2 regions of the Halobacillus sp. SY10 genome follow, and region 1 is predicted to be linked to the other one. Evidence: a T-box and tRNA genes for the amino acid it is inferred to sense, from the RefSeq annotation. Region 1 holds a T-box; the other holds one or more tRNA genes.
What was found. The T-box of region 1 lies ahead of ACJA3J_RS15345 (valine--tRNA ligase). A T-box ahead of a tRNA ligase gene usually reads a tRNA of that ligase, here a tRNA-Val.

Region 2: it encodes a tRNA-Val, which carries the amino acid that the T-box ahead of ACJA3J_RS15345 (valine--tRNA ligase) is inferred to sense. The anticodon was not compared.

The regions. Positions count from the first base shown of each region.
Region 1 is NZ_CP174345.1:2,976,081-2,981,067, forward strand. It holds gene ACJA3J_RS15345 (valine--tRNA ligase) at 1-2,205, opposite strand, end outside; T-box leader at 2,258-2,485, opposite strand; gene ACJA3J_RS15350 (hypothetical protein) at 2,616-2,804, shown strand; gene ACJA3J_RS15355 (LysM peptidoglycan-binding domain-containing protein) at 2,801-3,778, opposite strand; gene hemL (glutamate-1-semialdehyde 2,1-aminomutase) at 3,889-4,987, opposite strand, start outside.
Region 2 is NZ_CP174345.1:1,327,146-1,332,132, reverse strand. It holds gene ACJA3J_RS06830 (alkaline phosphatase) at 1-1,342, opposite strand, end outside; gene ACJA3J_RS06825 (hypothetical protein) at 1,546-2,034, shown strand; gene ACJA3J_RS06820 (DUF3889 domain-containing protein) at 2,150-2,815, shown strand; tRNA gene ACJA3J_RS06815 (tRNA-Val) at 2,955-3,027, opposite strand; gene ACJA3J_RS06810 (DUF2254 domain-containing protein) at 3,202-4,521, shown strand; tRNA gene ACJA3J_RS06805 (tRNA-Val) at 4,634-4,706, opposite strand.

The DNA of each region.
Region 1 (4,987 bases):
TCGGATGATGGAAACAAGACGATTCATTTCTTCAACCGCTTCTTCATTATGGAAATCCTCTCTTACCACCGGCCATGAAGCCTGTGTAATGGACTCTCCTTCATGAGGAAGGTGCTGCCAGATTTCTTCTGTAATGAATGGCATGAATGGGTGCAGCATACGCATCGTCTGATCGAGCGTGTACGCAAGAATGGAGCGGGTCGTATGGATACGCGCTTCGTCTTCTCCATACAATGGCAGTTTCGCCATTTCAATATACCAATCACAGAAGTCATCCCAAATGAAGTTGTATAGGTGACGGCCAGCTTCACCGAATTCATATTTATCGATGTTCGTCGTCACTTGCTCAATCGTCTGGTTGAGACGAGTCAAAATCCATTGATCAGCAACTGATTTTTCACCTGTGATATCAATGTCTTCATGCTTTAAGTCGCCCATGTTCATCAAGGCAAAACGGGAAGCGTTCCAAATCTTATTGGCAAAATTCCAAGTTGATTCTACTTTCTCCCAGTGGAAGCGTAAGTCCTGACCAGGAGATGAACCAGTGGATAAGAAATAACGAAGTGAATCGGCCCCGTATTTATCAATGACATCCATCGGATCGACACCATTTCCAAGCGATTTACTCATCTTGCGTCCTTCAGCATCACGAACAAGACCGTGAATAAGAACATCGTTGAATGGACGCTCGTTTGTAAACTCTAGGGATTGGAAAATCATGCGGCTTACCCAGAAACCAATGATGTCATATCCTGTAACGAGTACGTTGGTTGGGAAGTAACGTTTATAATCTTCACTGTTTTCATCAGGCCATCCCATCGTAGAGAAAGGCCATAAGGCGGAAGAGAACCAAGTATCCAGGACATCTTCATCCTGTTTCCAGTTTTCCGGATCTTTCGGCTCTTCTTTACCGACATGAATTTCGCCCGTTTCTTTATGGTACCAGGCAGGAATACGATGGCCCCACCATAATTGTCTGGAAATACACCAATCTCTTGTGTTCTCCATCCAGTGTAGATATGGCTTTTCAAATCGATCAGGAACAAACTGTACTTGATCGTCTCCCTTTTGCAAGTCGATCGACGCATCAGCAAGTGGCTTCATATCAACGAACCATTGCGTGGAAAGATAAGGTTCAACGACGGCTCCGCTTCGCTCAGAGTGACCAACGGAGTGCAAGTGTTCTTCAATTTCAAAGAGAACACCATCATCCTGGAGGTCCTTAACAATTTGTTTACGACATTCAAAGCGATCCATACCCTTATACTTGCCGGCATTTTCATTCATCGTTCCGTCTTCATTCATGACAAGAACTCGCTCTAGATTGTGACGGTTCCCAATTTCAAAGTCGTTAGGATCGTGCGCTGGAGTGATTTTCACAGCCCCAGAACCAAACTCCATATCGACATAATCATCAGCGACAATTTCGATTTCCCGACCAACAATCGGCAGGATCGCTTTTTTACCGATCAGGTGCTTGTAACGTTCATCTTCCGGATGAACGGCAATGGCTGTATCTCCAAGCATCGTCTCAGGACGAGTGGTTGCAATCTCAATCGTGCCTTCTTCATCTTTCAACGGGTAGCGCATATGGTAAAACGCACCTTGCACATCTTTATACTCCACTTCGATATCAGACAAAGCCGTCTGCGTGGCAGGGTCCCAGTTGATGATATATTCTCCGCGGTAGATCAGGCCTTTGTCATAAAGAGTTACAAAAACTTCTTTAACAGCCTCTGAAAGACCCTCATCAAGAGTGAACCGTTCACGAGAATAATCAAGTCCAAGTCCAAGCTTTTCCCACTGGGCACGGATGAATTTCGCATACTCATGCTTCCACTCCCACGATTTTTCGAGGAATTTTTCACGGCCGAGATCATGACGAGAGATGCCTTCTTCACGAAGTTTTGCGTCTACTTTTGCTTGTGTAGCAATTCCCGCATGGTCCATGCCCGGTAGCCAGAGTACATCATATCCCTGCATCCGCTTCACACGTGTCAAGATATCCTGCAATGTCGTGTCCCACGCGTGGCCGAGGTGCAGCTTCCCTGTAACGTTCGGCGGTGGAATGACGATTGTATAAGGTTCCTTGTTTTTATCTCCTGTTGCTTCAAAAAATTTACCATCTACCCAGTATTGATACCGGTCCTTTTCTACGGTTGCCGGATCGTACTTTGTAGGCATTGAAAGATCTTTTTGATCCATTCGATCTTCCTCCTTTTATTCTCTTTATAAAAATAAAAAACCCTTTCATCCTAAAAAGGACGAAAGGGTTTCATTTCCGTGGTACCACCTTTAATTTACAGGAAGTCATTCCTGTACACTCAAATAAAAATAACGGCTTCTAACCGGCTTCTCCTACTCGTTGTTCAAAGAAGCTGCATCAAGGGCGACCTTCCATCAACAGGGTTCCTGGAAAACTCTCACCAACTGTTTTCCTCTCTGAAGGAATTGTTCATGTACTCTTCCCTATCTAAGCATTTCACGTATAAAGACTATAATACATATTGTATATAAAAAAGAGGCATTTAGTCAACTCTGTCAAAGAAAAAGGCGAAAACCCCTGAGCAGATTGCCCAGGAGCCTTTATTCTCCTATGAAAAGAGGTGCTTTTTATGAGTCGTTTGTATCGTTATCGTCTGCCTCCATGGTGCAGAACCTGGTTGTTTGTCATTGAAAAATCCTTACTTCCCATCGTTATTTTCCAGGCACTACGAACCATTATCTTCCCGACTACTTTCGATATCTTCCTTCTCGGATTGGTCCTGGGTTTGTATCTCGCTTTCAAATATAAATGGATTTAGTTCGGAATATACACAATCTGCCCAGGAGAAACGTCATCTTTATAATCGTTGACTCGTTCTAATTGTTTCACAGATACCTCATACTTTTCCGCAATAGAGGACAGCGTTTCTTCTTCCTGGGCAATATACATTTTCATCTGTGTGTACGTGTCCTCCCTGTTCGGGAACAGGTGTTTGAAGATTTGTTTGATCCCGTCCATGCCTCCAGGTGCCTGAGCACTTTCTTGATCGGATTCTTCGCTGCTGGACTCTTCTACACTGACTTCGCCCCATTCGCTACTATCATAGGAAGGCTCTTCAGGAGGTAACTGGGTATTTTCCTGAGCATGACCAAAAAACTCTGGAAAACTTTGTGATTTCTTATAAAACCAACGGCCATCATCATCGTCTTCTTTATGCTCACTTTCATCTTTTTCATCAATCCGAAAAATAGGCGCTTCACGTTCTGGCAGGACAGGAGATTCTTTTGGACTTTGTTCTTGGAAATTGACCGGACCGACCGTCGCGGATTCATCAAACGTCGGTTCATTAGATGCTTCTAGTTGTTTTTCTTCCAGTCCGTTTATATTCACATGGGCATGAAGGCGAAGTTGACGATTGGCTGGAAGTTCGTAATCAAAACTTTCGATGTCGATGAGCACATCTTCCAAATTCGATACCCTTTCTAATGGAACAGTGATTTCCACTGGGAAAGAGTGGCTGAACGTATGAATCCCTTCTTCTGATGGTTCGACTACATCCATGGTTCGAACAGAAGGTGCAAGAGGACTTTCATCCTGCGCATCCTGGCTTCCAGTTGGAATGTATTCGCCTGCAAGATCGACAGTCCCTTTCAACCGGACCTCATCTCCAAGCTCTTCAATGGTAATTTCAGGTTCTAATGATATGCCGATTAACTCGCGAACGCCCTGTCCTTCCTTGAACCATATGGATTCATCTAAATAAAAGGAAAATACATTTTGTTTGTTTTGCAAAGTACGGTCCCCTCCCTAAGGTAATAAACACTTTTCTCTATTACCACCTTATGCGAGAGTTAGAGTAATATACATAACGAAAGCGCATGGGGATTCCCCATGCGCTTTTATTATCCTTTAATTTGTGAAAAGACTTTCTCAGCCGCTTGAATTGTTTTCTCGATATCTTCGTCCGTATGTTTGACAGACAAGAACAACCCTTCAAATTGAGAAGGCGGTAAATACACACCTTCTTCAATCATTCCCTGGAAATAACGCGTGAACAATTCCAAGTCGGATTGGTTGGCTGTTTCAAAGTTCGTTACAGGTTCGTTTGTAAAGAAGAACCCGACCATTGAACCCGCCCGGTTCACTGTCAGTGGAATGTCGTGTTTTTCAGCGGCTTCCTCGTAACCTTCAATCAGGCGATCTACTTTTTTGTTAATGGAAGCATATGCTTCTTCCGTCATAGCGGAGATGGTTTCATAGCCTGCCGTCATCGCGAGCGGGTTGCCAGAAAGCGTACCGGCTTGATAGATATCTCCAACAGGAGCGACCCGTTCCATGATTTCTCGCTTTCCACCATAGGCGCCTACAGGAAGACCGCCTCCAATTACTTTTCCAAGGCAAGTCATGTCAGGAGTCACACCAAAGTGGCCCTGAGCACTGTAGTATCCAACACGGAAACCAGTCATAACTTCATCAAAGATCAGGACCGTCCCATTGTCTTCCGTCATCTTTCTTAACTCTTGCAGGAAGCCATCATTTGGTGGGACGACACCCATGTTTCCGGAAACAGGCTCAATAATGACAGCAGCTAGATCGTCTCCGAACTCTTCGAAAACGTATCGGACGCTTTCTAAGTCATTGTAAGGGACCGTTATCGTATTTTGCGCAATGGATTCCGGTACACCGGGAGAGTCCGGCAGTCCAAGAGTCGCTACGCCAGAGCCTGCTTTGATCAGCAAGGAATCTCCATGGCCATGGTAATTTCCTTCAAACTTCAAAATTTTATCGCGGCCTGTGTACCCACGAGCCACACGAAGGGCACTCATCGTCGCTTCTGTTCCTGAGTTCACCATACGCAGCATTTCAATAGAGGGCACCCGTTCTCTTACAAGGGAAGCCAATTCGTTTTCCATTTCTGTAGGAGCACCGAAGCTCGTCCCATTCGCTGTCGCTTTGGTTAAGGCTTCTGTCACCTTTTCATCGGCATGGCCTAAAATTAAT
Region 2 (4,987 bases), 1.6 Mb from region 1:
TCATGACCTTTTGTCCAACTTCGTGGTTATCATGAAGTCCTGCGAATTGTTGAGACTGAGGACCATAACCGTACACAATCACATCTTCCCCCGTATGGCCGCCGGTTGTCCATCCTGTACCGGAGCGAATATCAAAAATGTGCTCAATCGCATTATCAATCTCCGTCACTGATCCATTTTCTGCTGCATCTTTCACGGATTGGACTTCATCGTCCGTCAAGTCAAGATCCACGTACTGTTCTAACGTTTTTTCGACTCCAGCTCCTTCTGAGATTTCTGCAGCCATAAAGTCAGGTGTACGTTTCGCAGCTTTCAAAGGTTCAGGATTCCACTGATATTCTCCATCCCGCCCCATAGCCATTCCACCTGTAGAGTGGTCTGCTGTCGTAACAACTAATGTATTCTTATTGTTCTTCGCAAACTCAATGGCTTCTTCATAAGCAGCTTCAAAGTCCTGCATATCGCTCATAGCCGCTACTACATCATTATCATGACCCGCCCAGTCGATCTGACTGCCTTCAACCATCAGGAAGAAACCATCTTTGTCCTCGCTCAGCCTGTCCAATGCTGAAGAAGTCATTTCCTCCAAAGAAGGAGCATCTGAAGACCGGTCAATCATCTTATCCATGCCTTTAGGAGCGAACAAACCAACGATTTGATCATTAGAATCTTCCATAAGTTCCTCACGAGACTCCACATAGCTGTATCCATCTTTCTGGAAATCATTGGTCAGGTCACGATCTTCCCTTTTAAAATAAGTAGTTCCTCCACCGAGCAGCACATCAATCTTGTGTTCACCATTTACTTTTTCATCAAAGTAATCATCAGCGATATCATTATAATTGTGGCGGGATTCATCATGAGCACCGAATGAAGCAGGTGTAGCATGATTTACTTGAGAAGTCGCTACAAGGCCTGTTGCTTTGCCTTTTTCCTTCGCCAACTCGAGAGCGGTTTTCACTTCATTCTTCTGCATGTCCACAGCAATTGCATTGTTGTAGGTTTTAATTCCAGCTGCCATTGAAGTTGCAGCGGCAGCGGAATCCGTGATGCTCTCTTCTGGATCCCAGGAATAGGTCTCCTGCATCCCGATTAAATGTTCATCGAATGCCGTGTTTTCCGTATAAGGAGTAGAAGGATCATCTTTGAAGTAACGGTAAGCGGATGTATAGTTAGGTCCCATACCATCTCCAATTAGAAAAATAATGTTCTCTACCTTTCCTTTATCCTCTTTAGGTTTTGCAAGAACCTCTTCGTTAAAAGTAAAAGCAGAACCTCCTAGAATTAAAGATGTAGTTAGAGCCACAGGCAATAGTTTTTTCATATACTTTTTGCTAAACAACTTTATTCCTCCTCGTTATATGTCGATGCAATACGCATATTACTTGGAGAATATGAAACAATGGTTAAAAAACTGTAAATCTAGCGTAAATTAACAAATTAAGACAATTGGATCAGGTACATTGTTTGGAATTTAATTATCACCGAATGATAGGTTAAGCGTGGTATAATAGGTCAAAATCTAATCAAAAAAGGTGTGAAATCATGACCAAAAGCTTTTGTCACTGCTTTAGTAACAAGGAAGAGATTAATCGAGGAATCGAAGATAAGTGTACATACCTCGCCTTTTGTGTCGTCTCTGGTGAGCACGGAGCTGTAGAGTTCAGTTTCCGTACCAGTTATATCGACAGTGATTCGGAAGCGCCCTTCAGGAAATTTTACGACGTAGGCGAGGAACTTGAGGAGGATAACAAGACATCAAGAAAAATAAGGGTCCACAGCAAACATCCGCTTGCCCACAGTGATGCGGAGCCAACAGAAAAATCTTTCTTACGATCTTCTGAACGCTTCTACTCCTATAAAATCGGACTTGATTTACATAAGCTTCAATCTTTTAAAGACAACCCGGACAAATACTTAAGAACCATCCATTCAAAAAAACTGTACGATGAACTGAAGGCTGTCTATAAAAACATTTTTAAATATCCACCTGATGCATTAAAAGATGATCACTGGGTGGTACTCGTAGATTAACCTCATTTTCCATGTAGGATTTTCACGGAAACCGGAGTACATATTGGACGTTCACACACCAGCCAGATATAACATAGGCTATTGAGGATATAAAGTAAAGACAGGGGGAAAATGAATGTACTCCAATTTTAACCATGTCCCTTATGGTTATGGGTATCCCTACGGGGCAAATCCCTACCACCCTTATTCTCGTTATGCCTACCCTCAAGCCTATGGAACTTACCCAAACTACTATGGCTATGGTGTAAGACAACCGGTGCGCGGCCAGGCCACCTGGACAGAGGGCGGAGAAGTGACCAAATGTGGAATTCCATGGTCGAATAACCGATACATGACGGCTGCTGTCGGTCAGAATTCACCTTACCAATGCGGGCAGACGATTAAAGTGAAAAACCTTGCTAATCAACGGGTCGTTTTAGTCACGGTCGTCGATCAAGTCCCTAACTTCCCGGAAAATAAAATAAACCTTCACAGAAAAGCCTTTGAAACATTAGGGGCAAGTGTGGATCTTGGTGTCATCAATGTAGAAATCACACCGAACCCTCAATTAGAAGAAGAAAAATGGGGGAAATACCTTTTAGAGATCGCTCAATCGGCCTACCCGAATTATAATGCTACAGATTACAGTAAAGTAAGCCAAACCCAGCAGAATGGTAACATAAAGGAAGTTTACAAGTTTGTTATGGAATCCCCTCAGGAAACAATGAGCATCGAAGGGGCGGTCATCTATAATCCAACAACAGACCGCATCATTTCCATCAACTTCAAGGAAGTATCATAAGGTTCAATATATTTTAAGAGACAGCATTTATCTGTCTCTTTTCTTATGAAAAAAAGCAGATGATGACATCCTATAAAAAAAGAAATGACGCAGCCTCTCCCTGGATGAGAAACTACGCCATTTCGGCACTTAGTATGGATGATTCCGATTGGGCTCGAACCAACGACCTCCACCCTGTCAAGGTGGCGCTCTCCCAGCTGAGCTACGGAATCGTATGTAGAATTTTGTCGGCTGTCTTGCTGACAAATAATAATATACTACGGAACAAATAAAGTGTCAATGAAATTTTAAGAGTTTTTTAAGTTCATGTAAAAGTAGCTTTTTATCCTTGCCATAATCGGTCATACTAAGAAACATACACTATATACGAGGAAGTAGGTTTTTCAATGAATAAAGGAAAGGTTTGGATCAATCTCAGAGATAGCTTTTGGTTTCTCCCTACGATATACAGTATCCTTTCAATCATTGCTGTGGCGATAACCGCCCTCATCGATCAATGGATCATATCAGAATATAAAAACAACATCCCTTCTCTCTTTTTGACGAAGTCTTCAGTTGCTCAAACTTTATATGGGTCGATGGTGACTTCCATCTTAACAATGACAACGATTAGTTTTTCGACCATTATGGTTGTACTGACAACGTACACTACACAGTTTTCACCACGGACCCTGCAGGATTTCATGAAGAGTCGTGTGACCCAACATGTGCTGGGTGTGTTTTCTTTTGGCTTTATTTTCTCTCTCATCAACCTGTTTCTAATAGGGAAAGAACCGGGCTTAGGGTTGGTCAGTCCTCTCTTCACGGTTATCGTCTCCATTATTTGTTTAGCATTTTTCATATTGTTCATTCATCATTCTTCACGATTCCTGAAAGTGAATAACTTAATTGGCGCAATTAGAAAAAGCACATCAACTCTCATCGCCAAAACATTTGAGGAAAAAGATTATCAAACAGCGACGGAATGGGATGACAGCGAGCTAAAAGCATTAGACCGCTCCCAGGCACATGTGATACCAGCTCAGAAGTCGGGGTATGTACAAAGTGTTCAGTACGATTCTCTTATTAAGTGGGCAAAAAATCATACCCTCATTCTTGAAACAAGCTTTTTAATGGGAGATTACATTCAAAAAGGAATGCCCCTCTTTTATTATTGGAAGGATGCGGACAGTGAACTTACAAACCCAAAGGAATGCACAGCTTATGTTTTAATTGGGAATGAACGGATTGATACACAGGATGTCGAATTCTCTATACAAAAGCTAGTAGAGATTGCAGTGAGAGCCATCTCACCAAGCCTGAACGACCCCCATACCGCGACAAACTGCATTAACCGGATTGGATCCCTGCTTATAGAACTGGCGTCGGTTTATGAACCGATCCGATACTACATCGATAATGATGACCAACTTCGTTTAATTGCCCAGCCGAAATCCTTTGAAGAGTATCTGTATAAGAGCTTTTACCAAATAAAAATATATGGCTATCATGATATATCTGTCATGAATAGTGTCCTTGAATCTTTGTATAAAATTGCCGCTACGCAGTCACAAGCTGTCCAAGAAGATGTTTGGACATTCAGCAGCACAATCATCAACGCTGTAAAAGTAGAAGAATTGGATGAACTCGATTTCAAGAGGTTCAACAACGAAGTGGAAAAATTAGCAGAAGCTTGTAACAAAGACTTCAGCTTACCAAACTCATAGAAGAATACAAGCTCAGGAAACCATGAGCCTGATGTCATCATTTGTCCCCATTGAATCTTATAGACCATAAAAAAAGCGAGCATTCATAATGAATGCTCGCTTTTTTAATTAGTGATTCCGATTGGGCTCGAACCAACGACCTCCACCCTGTCAAGGTGGCGCTCTCCCAGCTGAGCTACGGAATCGTATGTAATCATAAGTATTTGCTGACAAGGAATAATATACTACGAAACACTAAGAATGTCAACAATCTCACACTACATTATATTTCTGCCTCGCTTAACTAGAGCTCCCCTTTGTGGAAGACTCAGTTTCGAGACTTTTGGTGAATGGAAGGGGGCTGCGGGGAACAGCTCGCTTTCCGCGGGACCGCGGTGAGCCTCCTCGGACTGCGTCCTGTGGGGTCTCACCATGCACTTTTTCCCCGCAGGAGTCTCGCCATTCCCCTCCGCCCCTTTGCCATATA